One region of the Lysinibacillus sp. G01H genome, then DNA from elsewhere that is predicted to be linked to it. Evidence: riboswitches for the same ligand, from Rfam matches in the RefSeq annotation. Region 1 holds a riboswitch; the other holds the start of a gene.
What was found. Region 1 has a riboswitch for FMN ahead of PSR12_RS06335 (ECF transporter S component). Riboswitches for the same ligand answer to the same signal wherever they lie in the genome.

Region 1 (8,750 bases):
GAGCCGACATTTGCTAAAATATCTGTTCAAGATACAGGACATGGCATTCCTCAAGAGGACTTACCCTATGTCTTTGAACGTTTTTATAAAGCAGATAAGGCACGTACTCGTTCCAAGGGTGGAACTGGTCTCGGCTTAGCCATTGCTAGAAATATTGTGAAGGCACACTCAGGTAATATTATGGTAGACAGTGTGTTGAAAGAGGGTACGACCTTCACGTTTTATTTACCGTTCGATTAATAACAAGTATTGCTATTAATTGGCTGTAACTTCTATGAATGTAAGACGACAAATATTATAGAACGGGGGTGGAGTGCTTTGAATGACTCCGTGTTCCATCGACTATACGATGCATATCACCAAGACGTGTTTCAGTTTTTAATATATTTAGTAAAAAATCGTACACTTGCCGAAGATTTAGCACATGAAGTTTATGTACGAGTGTTGCGCTCATACGATCAATTTGCAGGCAATAGTAGTGAGAAAACTTGGCTATTTGCTATTGCTAAAAATGTAGCAATTGATCATTTTAGAAAGCAAGCTGTACGTCAAAAGCATTCACATGATTTCTTTGACTGGGAAACGGAACAGCTCCATTCAACCACGCCATCACCGGAAGATATGCTACAGGCCAGTGATGAATTTATGCAGGTAGAATCAGCACTTGAAAACTGTACAGGAGACCAAAAAATGGTCATTATTATGCGCTATTTTCAAGATTTATCGATTGCAGAAACAGCGCAAATACTAGATTGGACAGAAGCTAAGGTAAAAACGACCCAGCATCGAGCCATTAAATTTTTAAGGCAACAGCTACAGCCGATTAGAGAACAGGAGGCGAAACGGCAATGACGCATAAGCCATTTGATGATGAACAGCTTGAACATGTCTTGAACAATGCCCCTAAGCTTTCTGACCGCCGTTCAAAAGAAGAAATATTAAATCGGTTAATGGCAGATGCTCGCTTGCAGGATAATAGTCACCTACAAGAAGCGATACAACAACCTATAGAGAATGAAGAAGCACAACAAGAAAGTAAATCTTTAATACAAGATGAACGACCATCACGATTTAAGTTCCGAAAAATGCCGATTTTTACGAGTGTAGCAGCAGTTTTCGCGATAACGGTACTCGTTGGCTTCATGTTCATGAATAATGACGCTAGCCAAAAAGATCTAGCTAGTACGCCAGAAACGGCTAATTACTCTACGTTACAGGAAGATCGTTCTGCTAAAGAGGCAGCTACCCAGGATGAGGCACTTCAATCCAGTATTGTATCGGAGCATGAGCGTATGTTATCTTTACGGTCGTCTGTCTATGAGGAAGATGTGAAAGATGCTGTCGTTTTCCGTATTGGTTTGGCAGGACGCGATGCAGAAAGTGTTCCAATGACATATGTGATACCAAATGAGCGTGTAGCAACTGATTTTGGAACTGAAAAGCCTTCTACCCTACAGATGTATGAAAAATATGCTCCTCAAATAGATGAAGAAGCCAAAGGGTTTACGGATTATCATCCTTTTAAAGGTGAACTGAAGGAGAAGGAAGACAAGCTTGTCCACGTATTACCAAAGGACAATGACTATGATGTTGCATCAGCTACCGTTAATGAGTACAAAGGGACTTTAGAGGATACCTTCTCGGATTCTGAATATACGGAAGTTGAGATTCAAAATGAAGATGGCACACCTTATGAGTTTTCTCAGGAGGGTGAGCCAAGTCAAGCCATGTCATTAACAAACGCCAAGCATTTTAATTATTATTTATACCAAGATGGTAATGGGGCAGAATATCTATCACCAGATTTCCGTCAAACATTTGCTAATGTTACAGAGGCACTTACACTAATGAAAAACAAAAATGATGATGTTTATGTAACAGTGGTTCCTGAAAATGTAACATATACCGTGAAAGAGGAAGCAGAAGGTGTAGTCGTAACATTCGATATTCCCTTAGATTTAGCATCGATGGAGCCAATTCGCGCTACCCAATTGATTGAAGCTATGATGTTAACTGCTGCTAGCTTTGACCAACAATTACGCTTGGATAATGTGGTCCAAGAAAGCTGGGAAGGATTCGATTTAAAAACGTATTTACCCAAGCCTGTGGGGCCAAATAAACAATATATGCCTTAGTCAAAATCAAAAATGGAGCATTCCTGTAACATGGAATGCTCCATTTTTACAATACTTACAAATCTAATCGGAATTTTTTAAGCAGAACTATTTACTTTTTCTTAATAATTAATTATAGTAAGGTTGTAGTATAAAATAATATGATTCATCTTCGGGGCAGGGTGAAAATCCCGACCGGCGGTAATAGAGTGGTGAACCGTTAATGTTTCCATTAACTCGAATGGTTTATGCTTCGCTCTTCAGCCCGCGACCTGTGCAAATTTATTTGCATGGCTGACTTGGTGTGATTCCGAGGCCGACAGTTAAAGTCTGGATGGGAGAAGATGGAGGTACGATCGTCATTCATTGTTATGAAATAAACTATGACCGAGCGCTTTTTTGTATGGCTTTTTAAACAGTGCTCAAAAATAGTTTAAATTGACGCTTATTCGTCATGCCTTTCTCCCTTGTGCTCTTTATGCATAAGGGTTTTTTCGTGCTAACAATTGAAAGATCGTCACCTTTCTTCTTGCGAGATTGAATCAGCAAAGAGGAGAGAGTTTTCTATGAAGAAAAATGTTAAACTTCAATCGTTTATTACGATTGGCATGCTGAGCAGTATTTCGTTTTTATTAATGCTTTTTAATTTCCCAATTCCACCATTCCCAGCATTCTTGGAAGTCGACTTTAGTGATATGCCTGCATTAATAGCAGCCATCACAATGGGGCCTGTAGCTGGTATTTTAGTAGAATTATTTAAAAATGTATTGGATTGGATTTTCTCTGGAACGCCAACAGGTGTGCCAGTAGGTCATATTGCCAACTTTGCAACAGGTATTTTATTTATTTTGCCTGTAAGCCTTATTTTTAATCGCTTTAAAACAATTGCTGGTCTTGTTGGAGGTTTAGCGACAGGAACAGTCGTAATGGCAGTAGGGATGAGTATTTTAAACTACGCAGTATTTTTACCGATGTACACATACTTCTTAGGAATGGAACCGGTTGTAGGTGACTCACTTTATAAAATGATTATCGCTGGGATTTTACCATTTAACATTGTGAAAGGTGTTTTATTAACGGCTATTATGGCGTTTTTATTTACAACTATGCGCAAGTGGATCGACCGCCAGCGTTCTATCTATATAACAAAATAATTTTTACTAACCTCGGGTGAACATACCTGAGGTTTTTTTTTGGAAGGAATGATGGATAGGGAAAGGTGTGAAGAAAAGAAAGGCAAAACTAACGGATAAATATAGAAAAAAGTAATGGAGTAAAATAGCTAACTAGTACTTTATAATTACAACCTAGTCGAAAGCTATATTTTCATGTAAAATAGAGAAGAGTTTAGAATGTTTGAGGAGTTTGAAGAGATGAGTGGAAAAAAAGGACAATGGTCTAGTAAATTAGGTTTTATTTTAGCGTCAGCTGGTGCGGCGATCGGACTAGGGGCAATTTGGAAACTTCCCTATGTAACAGGACAAAGTGGTGGAGGAGCATTTTTCCTTATCTTTGTGTTATTTACCTTGTTAATAGGACTACCGATGTTATTGTCCGAGTATGTTTTAGGACGTGGTACACAATCCGAGGCTGTAACAGCGTATAAAAAAATTGCTCCAACTAAGCCAGGATGGGCCTGGATTGGTCGAATGGGCGTGCTAGGCTGTTTTTTATTATTAACTTTTTATAGCGTTGTTGGAGGTTGGATCTTTATTTATAGCGGGCTAGGTGTAGCTGGCGCGGTAATTGATCCAGCAGTAGATCCTGCTGAATTATTTGGAAAAATTATAGGCACGCCTTGGATTACGCTAGTTGGTCTAGTGTTTTTTACATTAGCCAACGTACTTGTGATTTCATTAGGTGTACAAAATGGGATTGAAAAGGCCAATAAATGGATGATGCCGTTACTTTTCATAATGTTTATTGTCCTTGTTGTGCGTGCAGTTACATTAGATGGGGCAATGGAAGGGGTAAAATTCTTCTTATGGCCTGATTTCTCGAATATTACGGGTAAGGCATTATTAGAAGCCTTAGGGCAATCGTTCTTTGGGTTAGCAGTAGGTTTTTCTTGTCTAGTTACATATAGCTCTTATCTAAAAAAAGATGTCAGTCTTCCGAATTCAGCGGGTTCTGTAGTGCTGTTAACCGTGCTTGTTTCATTTTTAGCAGGTTTAGCGATTTTCCCTGTTGTGTTCGCCTTTGATTTAGAGCCAGCAGTGGGTCCAGGTTTGCTATTTATGGTGCTACCAACAGCATTTAGTCAAATGCCATTTGGTGAAGTGTTTTTAGCCATGTTTTTATTGCTATTTTTATTTGCTACATTAACGTCATCATTTAGTTTATATGAGATTATCGTCGCGGCATTTATGGAGCATAGTCAGAAATCGCGTCCAATGTGGACACTTTTACTTGGTATAGTCGTGTTTATTGCAGCCATTCCAGCAGCGCTTTCTTCGAGTGTTTTATCGGATATAATGATTTTTGAGAAAAGTATCTTTGATGCAACCGATTTTTTAGTGTCGAATATCATGCTTCCGCTAGGGAATTTATTCATTGCTATTTTTATTGCCTATGTAGTGGATAAAGAATTTGTGAAGAGAGAATTGCTAACGGGAAGTCAAATGGGACAAGGGTATTATTCGACATATCGTATGTTAATGCTAGTTGTTGTACCGATTATCATTCTAGTTGTGTTTGTTAATATGCTACTGCAGTATTAAAGAAAAGGTATATTCCGCCATAGGAAAAATACCTTCTCTTAGTGTTAAAAACATAACAGTCAATAGAAAGGTAGAAGTGGATTTCTATTGCAAGGCTACTTGCTTTCCTGTGGGCGAGTGCCAGCAGCTTCCTCCGTGTAGGGGCTCACCTGTCTCGTTAATCCACGGGAGTCAAGAAGCCTTCCGCATCAACCCAAAAAATCTCAATCTTTTTAGCAAAGGTTTTCAAATAAAGTAAAGGAGTTCATTACCCTTTATGAAGAGGTGTTGTCACTCATCACTTCTCCACATTGAAAATAAGAGCCTATCCCCTCTAAGAATACAAATAATGGGTAGATTTGATCGCTATGCTACTATGAGGTAAAGACACTTTGTAGAATGGTTGATAGCGTCACTCCTATGGGATTTAGCGGCTCATCGGACGCCCCCCCTGGAAAGGACGCTGGCGGAACGAAAATCAACCTCTCGCCTTGCAAAGTTACTATTTCTACCGTTGATATCTTCTTTTTTTAACAACATAAAAAGGTGTATTCCGTCTAATAGGAATACACCTTTTATTATGATTATAGAGATTAATAATCGTTAAGTGATAGCTCACCTAGCCAATCTTCTTTAATAATCTTCCTTGCTTGTTCTTCACTTTCGGCAATAGGGAATACTTTATCAACCTGTGAAATAGCGAATAAGTTGCGAATGAAATTATCGACGACAATAATGGCGATTTTCTTATCTTTTACAGACACCTTCTTAGCAAAATTAACGATCATACCGAATCCAGTACTATCAATATTTGTTACCCTTTGCATATCGATAATGTATCCGTGTTTTGTGTCTAAGCTAAGTGTTTGCAGCTCTGACTTTATTTCTTCAATCATCCCGTATTCTAAATCGCCTGTAAACGCAATCACAATATAATCAGCCTTTGTGTCAATATTCATTGCAATTTTCTTCTGATTCATCCTATAGCGCCTCCATTTTTCTTTTCTTGTTTGGGGATTTATTCAAACTTAAATTTATTCACTTCATTTTGTAATTTATCAGCAATTGATGATAACTCATCTGAGCTTTGTGTAATTTCGGCAACAGTCGCATATTGCTCTTCTGAGGTTGCGGCAATCTCTTCTGTAGCTGCTGCAGCGTCCTCGATGATGCGAGAAATATCTTGAATGGCTTGTTGCACATCTAGGGAGTTGTCGTTAACATGTGTAAATGCCACTTTCATTTGTTCGACACCTTCTTCAGTTTCGACAACTTTCTCCACGATTTCTTTTAAGGCACTTCCGCCTTTATTGATGATCGTTACTTGCTCCTCGACAGCTAGTAAATTACTTTCCATTGTTCGTACGGTCACAGATGTTTCCGCTTGGATATCATTAATAAGATTAGTAATTTGTCCAGCTGCTAAACTTGACTGTTCAGCTAATTGACGAACCTCTGATGCAACGACAGCAAAACCTTTCCCTTGATCACCTGCTCGTGCTGCCTCGATGGCCGCATTGAGTGCTAACAGATTCGTTTGTTCTGCGATGCCAGTGATAACGGTAATAATACCACCAATTTCTTCAGAGCGCTTGCCTAATTTTTGGATAGAATCTGTTGCATAAGACACTGTTTTCGTAACATCACTTAGATGCATAATCGCTTCATTGATGGCTTCTTCTCCTTTACGTGCGATATGAGTGGATTCGATAGCGCTATTTAAAGTGATTTCAGCCTTTTGTAAGCTCTTTGATACTTCCTCAAGCGTTTTTTGCATCATTGAAACTATTCGTTCAGCCTGATCAGATTGAGTGGTAGTACCAACGGCGATTTCATTCATTGTTAGTGCGATCTGATTAGATGCTTCACTTGTTTGATGTGATGATTCTGCCAAAGTGTGTGATGACTTTGCAATTTGATGTGCACTACCAGCCACAATTTTTATCGTCTCTGTTAAATGATTTTTCATACTACTAAATGCGCGTGCTAATTCAGCGATTTCATCTTTGCCTTTAGGGTTTAACAGTTTAACATTTAAATTTAGTTCTGCTAGTTCCTTGGCATTGGTACTTAGAATGTTAATAGGATTAACAATTTGCTTTTGTAAGAACCAACTAATTCCTCCAATCATTACAATGGCGATCACTAAGGAAATCGCTACATTCTCCAGTGCTGATTTTGTGGCAATGCTTATATAAGGAGCGGTAGGGACAGCGGTTGCCCATACACCGATAACCTCGCCTTGACTATTTACAATCGGATCATAGGCTGCTTGATGCAAACTTCCTAAGACATTGGCAGAACCGATAAAGCGCTTTTTTTCTCCTAGTACAACAGTAGCAACCTCGTCAGAAACCTTTGTATTTAAAGCGCGTTCACCATTATCCACTATATTGGTACTTATACGCGTATCGTTTTGAAAGATGGATACAGCATTCCCGTTTGTGAGTTCTCCAACTTTATCAGCTACCTCAAAGTTTTCTACCATATTGATATCGCCCTTATAGAGTTGGTTGTTTTTAATGGACCATTCACCAGGATATTTAGCGTCTAAATATTCATAGCTCAACTGTATATCTGATAAAAGCTTTGTATCAGCACTTTCTAATAGATTGTTCTTGGCAACAAAAAAATTGACTCCTGCTAAAAGGGAAGTAAGTAAAATAATACAACCAAATATAAGCAGATTCATTTTCTTTCGTATAGATAACTTCATTAAAACGCCCCCAATTTTACGTTTACTTTATAGATGAATCTTTTTGGAAATACCAACTAAAAATTTTGTTTCAGAAATATTTTCGAACCAAATATGGTCGACCATATTTTTGACAAAAAATAAACCGCGTCCACGATCAGCATAATCAAATTTGTCTAAATCGAATTGAAGAACTTTGCCCCAGTCCTTTTCGTCAATGCCTTTTGCTTCGTCAGTGACTGTTATTTTTATCTCTTCGTTTGATTGAGTTACTTGTATTTGAATCTTCTTTTGAGCGGGTGTATTAATTTTTCCCATAGCCTCTACGGCATTGATGACTAGTTCATGAACAACAAATCTTAACTCTCGTTTATAAGGTAGATTATATAACTCTGTATAATTCTCCATTACTTGATCAATAAAGGCTATAGCTTGTGTATCAGGATTTACATTGAGTGTGAATTCCATCTTCAATCACCTACCCTTTAATGTAATTGTTATTGAAACGACTGTGATGTCATCGCTGTAATCATTATCAAATAAATTGTACTTTTGAGAAAACTTTTGTAGTGCATAGCTGTTATCCTGTGAAGCATAGGCGTAGAAAAAGTCCATATCAATTGAATTTTGCTCGTTCAATGTTAATAATCCATCCGTATAAAGAATAATACGATGCCAGCCTGATAAAGGTATTGTTTTTTTATTTATTTGAATAGTAGGGAATAGTCCGAGGATAGGCGTATTCGCTGGGAGGAAGACTGTTTCTCCAAATTTTCCAAATAAAAAACCAGAAGGGTGAGCCGCATTCACATAGTGCAAAGTTCCGTTTTTTGTATCTAGAAGTATGTAGATTGCTGTCATTAAAAAACGGTCCATATCCTCATCAGAAAATAGCTCGTAAATTTGGCGGTTAAGTTCTTGGATTACGGCTACTGGATCAATTAACTTAGTAATCATTCCTTTTAATAATGATCTGATGGACATAGTAACGAGTGATGCAGCTATGCCATGCCCCATTGCATCGTACAGAAGAATGGCGGTTAAATGGTCATTAATCTTAAACCAGCAGTACATGTCACCTCCTAGTGTATTGGATGTTACGTAAAGACCATCAACCTGTATTTGCTCAAGATTTAATGGAGGAGATAGTGCGTTCTTTTGGAATTTTTTTGCAACAAATAAATCTTTTTGAATCATACTTTCTTGCTGCTTTCGAAGCGTGGCTTCCTTCTGATATTTTAA
Region 2 (8,750 bases), 240 kb from region 1:
GTGTAGGCTATGTACAGGACGGTAACTACTGGACACAAATGTTTATTCAAAAATAAAAAAGAAAGAGTATCTATTGGCTTTTGGGATAGCTAGTAGATGCTCTTTTTCGCGTTAAATTCTAAAGTATACCGTATTGGAAGCGTATATTACTTTTTAAATTCTCCTAAATCACTAAAAGGTTAATCAAGGCAAAAATGGCGATTTACTGAGCAGTAAAAACAACTTTACAGGTTGATACTCATCTTTTGAAACATCAAACTGGAGATATGTCAGGTATAAGGATAATGTAGCGTGTTTTTGCTGTCTTGACAAATAAAAATAACCAAAAAACAACACACTATTAGCAATAGACGAATAAGATGTCTCTGTAGTATGAAGATAGAGGTGGTGTTATGGTTGAAAAAGAAGTGGTTAGCTACATGCTGCGTTATCTGTATGATAGGTCTAGTAGGTTGTGAAAAAGAAGCAGTCCATCATAACAAGCTAGAACAAGAAATTCAACAACGTGAGGAAGTTCAGCAACCTGTTACATATGAACAAATGATTGATCCTATTGTAGAGGTTGTTGATCCAACTACGAGTAAGGTACTTAAAACAATATCTCCAAAGGAATTTGGCTTCGATACTGACCCACAAGCCTATCAAAAACATCTAGAACAATTAGCAAGAGAATGGGCGAGAGGAACGGACACATCAAATGGCTATGATCAGCGTATGCTGCTTGATCGATTGGATGAAAACGGGCAAGTGATTAAGGGGAAGCCGCAAATTATTTTAAAGGAAAGTGAGCTAGTGGAGCGTATTATCGAAGCTTCTGCGACTGGTGGTCAGGTAGAAATGCCGCTCTATATAACAGAAAGTGGCTATTATTTTGAGGATCTTCCTTTATTAGAGGAAGTGGTTGTTGCATCTTATACTACTTATTTCAATCGTGCTGATTTAGGAAGAAATAAAAATATAGAGCTGTCTGCCAGAGCCATTCATAATGTGATTGTAGGCAGTGGCGATTATTTTTCTTTTAATACAATTGTAGGTCCAAGAGATGAGGCAAATGGCTATCAACCCGCACCTGAAATTATTAATAAGAAGGTAGTCATGGGAATTGGCGGTGGAATCTGTCAAACTTCTTCAACCTTGTTTAATGCAGTAGACCAAATTCCCATCAAATATGTTGAGCGACATCATCATTCGTTAGATGTAGGATATGTCCCAAAAGGAAGAGATGCTACGGTATCTTATGATACGTTAGATTTTAGGTTTCAAAACTCAAATGATGTACCATTTTTAATTAAGGCAAGCTATGGAGCGAATTCTCTAACAATTGAAATTCGAACGGCAGAAAAATATGTAGAATTATTGAAAAAATCATAATCTTGTAATGAGACACCACTGGACGTTGGTGTCTTTTTTCGGATCGCATGATATAGTTAAATTGATACAGTTCAGAAAATTTTAGGGAGGAAAAGACAATGCATCCTAAACTACAAGCAACTATCGATTCGATTGATTTATACCAAGCAACTTACCCAGAGGATGCTTGTGTCATCGTAGCAGATACGGAAAGAGTGCTTGCCTACAAACCAGGAAAAAAGGTTGACTTAAAAGTTGGGGTTGGTGATCCAGTACATAAATATCGAGGTACAGCAACAGAAATAGCGTTAAGTTCAGGGAAATTTGTAAAAGAGGAGCGTGGTGCAGAAGGTTTTGGTATGGCCTATATTGCTTCTGCCCAGCCTATTTTTGAAGGAGTACGTGTTATTGGCGTAGTAAGTGCCATTATTTCCAATGAAAAAATGGATAGTATGCGCCTACTGGCAACCGAGCTTTCAAGTGCTGTAGAAGAAATGACAGCTACAAATGAAGGATTAGCCACTGCCAGTAAGGATGTATCCAATCGTTTGGAAGAGTTGTCTAATTTCTCAGAATCGATGACAGGCGATATAGAGCAAATTAATGTGATTGTCCATTTAGTAAAAGATTTAGCTATGAAATCGAGAATTCTTGGTCTAAACGCATCCATAGAAGCGGCACGTTCAGGTGAGCATGGGCGTGGCTTTGCGGTGGTCGCTTCTGAAATTCAAAAAATGTCTCAGAGTAGTACAGAAAGTGCTGATAGCATAACTGTGCAACTAGAAAACATTAAACAATCCATCGATCAGGTCAATGCATCATCGAATCAAATTGCTGCATTTACACAGCAGTTTGCTGCGAGTATGCATGAATTAACAGATGCCTACAAAGGGGTTAATAGTACAGCAGAAAAGCTTATGCAAATTAGTGACATCAAAGGATAGTCATATAAAAAGGATAATAGACAAGTGCTATTATCCTTTTTCATGATTAAATGATCTCTAAAATTTCCTGTGGTGTTGTGACACTGTATTCAGGTTCTTCATTTTGCACAACCTCTTTGGCATCATAGCCCCATTCCACCCAAATAATTGGTACTCCGGCTTTCTTACACGCAACAATATCCCTTTGCTCGTCTCCAATATATACGACGTCAGATGAGTCAACATTCGCTTCCTTTAAAAACTTTTTCATTACTTTGTCCTTACCAAAAATGCGGTTGGAGCAAAGTACATCTGCTACACAATGAATACCGTTCATTTTAAGAAATTCTAAAATATTCTCTTTAGAGTTTGAGGAAATAATCAGGATTTTATAGCCTCTTTTATCAATCTCTATTAATACTTCCTTCATTCCCTCGAACAGATGAACATCATTTAATGATTGGCGATACAATTTATAAAATTGCGGTAAAATCATAGGCAACTTATACATTGGAAAGTCGAATAATTTACTGCGTTCTGAAATTGATAATTTTTTTAATGTATCAATTTCCTTCAATTCAATGCCTTTAAATTTATATTTTTGGGCTAAAGTATTCCATGCTGATGCAAACACAGCAGTAGAATCTGCCAGCGTCCCATCAAAATCAAAGATAATATGCTTCATTGCAAACTTTCTCCTTTTTCATCTCGTTGTATTGACGTTCTATGCTAAAAAATGTTACATGGAATGGGCGATCTAGTAATCCTGAAATAACAACCATTTTGAGCGTACGTAAACATCTTATGGTAAATATTATCAGAAAATGAGGCGATTGCAATGGAAATGCTACAACAAAAAGAGGTGTCTCAAAAGTCCATTGAGACACCTCGGCATTATTTTGTTTTATGATAGGTGCTGGTAATTTTTATAAAAGTTTTTCTGCTTTTTCGCGTGTACGAATTAAATAATAGGCATTGATGCAGGAGGCAATCGGAATAATCAGTGCAATGCCGATACCTGCACAAAAAATGGTTGTCATTTCTGCACTAAAAACTTTGGAGTTAACAATTTCTCCAATCGAATAGGAGAGGTCCTTGAACCAGATTAACAAGCTTAAATAGCCACCAAAGAAAGCAAAAAATAACGTATTGGTATCGGTTCCTAATATATCTCTTCCTATACTTAAGCCAGCTGCAAATAGTTTTTTTCTACTAATCGAAGGATTACGATAAAAAATCTCATGCATGGAGGTAGCGATAGAAATAGCTACATCCATAATGGCACCTATCGTACTCATAATGATGACTGATGCACCAATCTGCACAAAATTAACACCAATGTAGAGAGAAAAGATGCTGATTTCTTCAGTTGATTCTTCGCCAAACCCTTGGATCATCGACTTTTCCGTTACAAAGGTAATAAAGAGTAGTAACACAACTATCGTCACCATCGTCGAGATAAAGGCTGTAATGGTTTTACTATTTGTTTTATTGATATAGAAAAGGCTAATACAGCTAATGATCGTACAGGCAATAAACGTCAAGATGATAGGGCTATTTTTAGGGTTTGTCATTAAAAAAATGGTGACAAAGAGTACACCAAAGTTTAGGAATAAAGAAAGAAATGAGCGTATCCCCTGTCTACCGCCGACTAGAACCATTAACACGCACAATATAACTGCTAATAAGACGACAACATTCATTCTCGAACCCTCTTTCGATTAATGAAAAATATAGCGGTATACAGACTAATAGGAATCGTAAGGACAACACCAATACCCCCTGCTAAGGCACGGGCTAATTCTAAAGAAAGATTTAAGGACAATGTAAGCCCTAATGTGGAAGAATTTTTTAAATAGAGAATAATCATAGGTATGGAGCCGCAAAGGTAGGCAAAGAATAAAATACTTGTAATAGTACCCATGATATCTTTACCGATTTCATGTCCCGAAGATTTAAGTGCTTTGACAGGGATCGTAGGATCTTGCTCGTATAAAGCAAAAATCGAGGAAGCCATTGTAATAGAAACATCCATTACTGCCCCGAGTGAGCCAATAAATAAACCTGCCATAAAGACGGTACGATAGGGACGCGTTAAAAATTGCATTTCTTCATAACGAAGACCATTTTCACCTGTCAACCACATTACAATAGAGCTTATGATAAGCGCTAGAATAGTGCCTAAAAGTGTGGACACGATGGCTACATATGTTTTTGTATTTAATCCACTAATAAGTAGTAGCGAGATAATTGTAAATAGCACCGCACAAATGCCGCTGACTACTAATAGGCTTACGCCCCCATGCTTCACATAAAGATCTAATGCGAATGATAAAATCACAGCATTGACCACCAGGCTAATGATAGAAAATAAGCCTTGTCTTTTACCTATAATAAGTAGGGCAAAAATAAAAATCCATGCAATCATTACCATGGTTTGATCACGTTTTAAATCGACAATGGTTCCTGTTAAAACTGATTGTGCTGTGCGATCATCTAGCGTGACAAAGATTTCATTGCCTACATGGTATTCTTGATCAAAAGCACCAGACGAAGAATAGTCATTCGTCAAATGAATGGATTGCCCCTTATGCTGACCATTTTTGATAATGGCCATAATTTCCTGTGTAAATAAAAAATCCCTATTTTCATACATGTCTGTCATTGGTTCTGATTTTGTTACATCCACTTGCGTTATTTTCGCTATCGGTCGATCATAAAATTGTTCATTATGATGTACGAAAACAATCGAAACCCCACAACAGAATGCTAATAGGGCATAGCAAATAGCTTGTTTAAAAGGTATATTTTTTAAAAATGTCAAGTAAATGACCTCCAAACGGCTAGACTGAATAGTCACTTGTAAAGGAACGTTTTTTTGATTAAGAAGTTCCATTAACAGGTTAAATGTCATCATTTTAATAACATCTTTTACATTTTTTAAGTCTCGTCAGAGCTGTTTAAAATTTATGCTTCCAAAAAAATTTAAAAAGAAGGATGGATAATATAATAAAATAGTGTTATCGTAAGACTAGCTAAATAAAAATATTCTTCGGGGTAGGGTGAAATTCCCGATCGGCGGTGATGAAGCAATTCAAAGTCCGTGAGCGCAAGCTGATTTGGTGCAAATCCAAAACCGACAGTTACAGTCTGGATGGGAGAAGGGTAAAAATGCGAACTTTTTAAATTGATTCTAATTTAGAAGGTTTATTTGACTATGCATTTATTACAAAACTTCCCAATCACCTTGTGGGAAGTTTTTTTATTTAGCTACAATCGAATAGAAGATGTTCTTCGGGGTAGGGTGAAATTCCCAATCGGCGGTGATGAAGCAATTCAAAGTCCGTGAGCGCAAGCTGATTTGGTGCAAATCCAAAACCGACAGTGATAGTCTGGATGGGAGAAGAACGAATGAGATAACAGTCTATGAAAAAATTGTTTTCAAATAGGCTTATTTGTTGATGTCTTATACTCCCAAAACCCCTTTGATGTAAAGGGGTTTTTATTTTTATATTGTTAACGAGAGAAGGGAGAAGGATAAGGATAAGGCACAAAAACAGGTGGATCAACTTTAAAAGTAAAGAATAGAAGTGCTAATAAAGTAGAGTAGGTGATGGAATGTTTACTGGACTTGTAGAGGATATTGGTATCATAAAAGCCGTGCAAAGCGATCGGAACAGTATGAAAATTACGATTCAATCAGCCAAGATAACGGAGGATGTCAAGCTTGGTGACAGTATAGCGGTCAATGGAGTTTGTTTAACGGTGACACATTTCACACAACAGCAGCTTACGATGGATGTTATGCCTGAAACAGTCAAAGCAACAAATTTACAGCAGCTGGCAATAGGTGATTCTGTTAATTTGGAGCGGGCCATGCCTGCTAATGGACGATTTGGAGGTCATTTTGTTGCTGGTCATGTTGATGGAGTCGGCAAAATTTTGCGAAAACGTCCAGTGGCAAACGCCGTTTATATTGATATCGAAATGTCTGAGGAACTAACCAACTTTTGTATTCCAAAGGGTTCCATAACAATTGATGGCACAAGCTTAACCCTTTTTCATGTTGAAGCCAATAGTGTCACGATTTCGCTCATTCCTCATACTTACAAAGAAACCGTTTTAGGTTTGAAGAGGGTTGGAGCAATCGTTAATATCGAAACCGATTTAGTCGGAAAATACATTATAGGGCAATTAAAAAAAGGGCAAACAACGCCAGCTATTACAAGAGATTATTTAGCACAACATGGTTTTTAAATCATAGAATAGGAGTTGATCATCGTGCTACATTCAATTGAAGAAGCCATAGAGGATTTAAGGCACGGCAATATGATTGTGGTGGTTGATGATGAGGATCGAGAAAATGAAGGAGATCTTCTGGCACTCGCTGAATTCATCACACCAGCAACAATCAACTTTATGGCAACCAATGGTAGAGGTTTAATTTGTACGCCGATTTCGCAGCAGCTTGCACAAAAGCTAGATTTATATCCAATGGTTCAGCACAATACGGATAACCATCAAACCGCATTTACGATAAGCATCGACCATGTAGAAACAACGACAGGGATTAGCGCCTTTGAGCGTGCGCTAACGATACAAAGGATGATAGAAAAGCAAGCTAAGCCGACTGATTTTCGTCGACCAGGCCATATTTTTCCGTTGATTGCGAAAGAGCAAGGAGTGCTGCAACGGAGAGGGCACACAGAGGCGACGATTGATCTAGCGAAGCTTTGTGATAGTGTACCAGCAGGTGTTATTTGCGAAATTATGGGGGATGATGGGCACATGCTTCGGTTTGAAGAACTGACAAAGTTCGCTGCACATCATGGCTTAAAAATGATATCGATAGAAGCATTGGTTGCATATCGTAAACAATTATCCACTAATAAATCTAAAATTTCTATGTAAAAAGGAGAAAAAACAATGGGTCAAACATTTGAAGCACAATTAATTGGAACGGATTTGAAAATTGCAGTAGTAGTGGGTCGTTTTAATGAGTTCATTACTAGCAAATTATTGGATGGGGCAATGGATGGTTTAACTCGTCATGGGGTTGATCCTGCATTTATTGATGTTGCATGGGTACCAGGGGCTTTTGAAGTTCCTTTTATGGCAAAACAACTGGCAGAAACAAAGAAATATGATGCCATTATTGGTTTAGGTACTGTTATTCGTGGCTCTACAACACACTATGACTATGTTTGTAATGAATCTGCAAAAGGCATTGCCAATGTGTCATTGTCAACGAATGTACCTGTTATTTTTGGAATTGTTACTACCGAAAATATTGAACAGGCAATTGAACGTGCAGGAACGAAATCTGGTAATAAAGGCTATGATGCGGCAATGTCTGCAATTGAGATGGCAAATCTAAAGAAAATGATTAGTTCAGGACAATTTAAATAGTCGTCACAACATTTGTTTCTTTGAATATTTTGAACAACCATGGGAAAAATATGCTTAAGTGTATTTATTGAATGTGATTGTTTTCATAAATGTACTAATCTTGAGCTGGCTCAGTAGGAGATGAGAAGTATTTCATCAATGGAACAAATTAATTTGAAAATGTTGAAATCACTATTTCAACGCTCTGCTGATGTGATTTTCCAACAATATAATTTTCAGCAATATACAGTACATTTGATAACTTGTGATGCAATGGTCAATGAGCAAATTCTTCAAACTGTGGTTGTTCAACGTGTTCAATCTTTGTTAAGCAATGTCACTGAGGACATGCTAGAGGAAGAAATCGAACAGCATTTACACATTCCCTATTTACAAAAGATTTTATCGAAAGAGGATGCGGTAACTAGGGTCTATAAAGGACATGTCTTATTGTATTTTGAAGAAAATCAATTACTTTATTCTAGTGATATTTCAAAAAGACCCAATCGAGAGCCAGGGGAAACAACATTAGAACTAGTAGTAAAGGGACCTAGAGATGACTTTATTGAAGACGTTTTTATTAATATTGCTTTATTAAGAAAACGATTACCCACTAATTCTTTTAGTGTAGAGACATTAGAAATTGGCAAGCGTTCTAAAACAACCGTAGCCATTTTATATATGGAAGACATCGTAAATTTAGATATGCTGGAACAAATTCGACTTCAATTACAAAAAATTGATACGGATATTGTTATCAATGGTGACTTATTAATGGAAACAGTTGAAAAGACAGCGACAATTCTTCCAAGACATGATTATACAGGTAGACCTGATTTTGCAATGCAGGCGTTAATTAGAGGAAGAATACTCTTAATGATTGATGGTGTGTCCTATGCTATAATTACACCTACGAATATTATGTTGCTCTTTAAATCGGCAGAGGATAATGAGTACCCAATCATTGTTAGCTCGATGGAACGATTACTCAGAATTGTCGGGATATTAATAAGTATGCTGCTGCCAGGTTTTTGGCTTGCATTGACAACTTATCATCAAGAACAGCTTCCATTTCTACTACTTGCAACA

Region 2: another riboswitch for FMN. It lies ahead of ribE (riboflavin synthase); the one in region 1 lies ahead of PSR12_RS06335 (ECF transporter S component).

The regions. Positions count from the first base shown of each region.
Region 1 is NZ_CP118397.1:1,311,727-1,320,476, forward strand. It holds gene PSR12_RS06320 (ATP-binding protein) at 1-240, shown strand, start outside; gene sigX (RNA polymerase sigma factor SigX) at 319-852, shown strand; gene PSR12_RS06330 (RNA polymerase subunit sigma) at 849-2,135, shown strand; FMN riboswitch at 2,279-2,464, shown strand; gene PSR12_RS06335 (ECF transporter S component) at 2,681-3,268, shown strand; gene PSR12_RS06340 (sodium-dependent transporter) at 3,488-4,834, shown strand; gene PSR12_RS06345 (STAS domain-containing protein) at 5,407-5,793, opposite strand; gene PSR12_RS06350 (methyl-accepting chemotaxis protein) at 5,832-7,529, opposite strand; gene PSR12_RS06355 (ATP-binding protein) at 7,557-7,976, opposite strand; gene PSR12_RS06360 (response regulator) at 7,983-8,750, opposite strand, start outside.
Region 2 is NZ_CP118397.1:1,547,741-1,556,490, forward strand. It holds gene PSR12_RS07510 (CAP domain-containing protein) at 1-56, shown strand, start outside; gene PSR12_RS07515 (VanW family protein) at 397-1,371, shown strand; gene PSR12_RS07520 (methyl-accepting chemotaxis protein) at 1,470-2,294, shown strand; gene PSR12_RS07525 (HAD-IA family hydrolase) at 2,341-2,958, opposite strand; gene PSR12_RS07530 (YibE/F family protein) at 3,200-3,976, opposite strand; gene PSR12_RS07535 (YibE/F family protein) at 3,973-5,097, opposite strand; FMN riboswitch at 5,318-5,443, shown strand; FMN riboswitch at 5,560-5,685, shown strand; gene ribE (riboflavin synthase) at 5,892-6,530, shown strand; gene ribB (3,4-dihydroxy-2-butanone-4-phosphate synthase) at 6,555-7,184, shown strand; gene ribH (6,7-dimethyl-8-ribityllumazine synthase) at 7,200-7,682, shown strand; gene PSR12_RS07555 (spore germination protein) at 7,821-8,750, shown strand, end outside.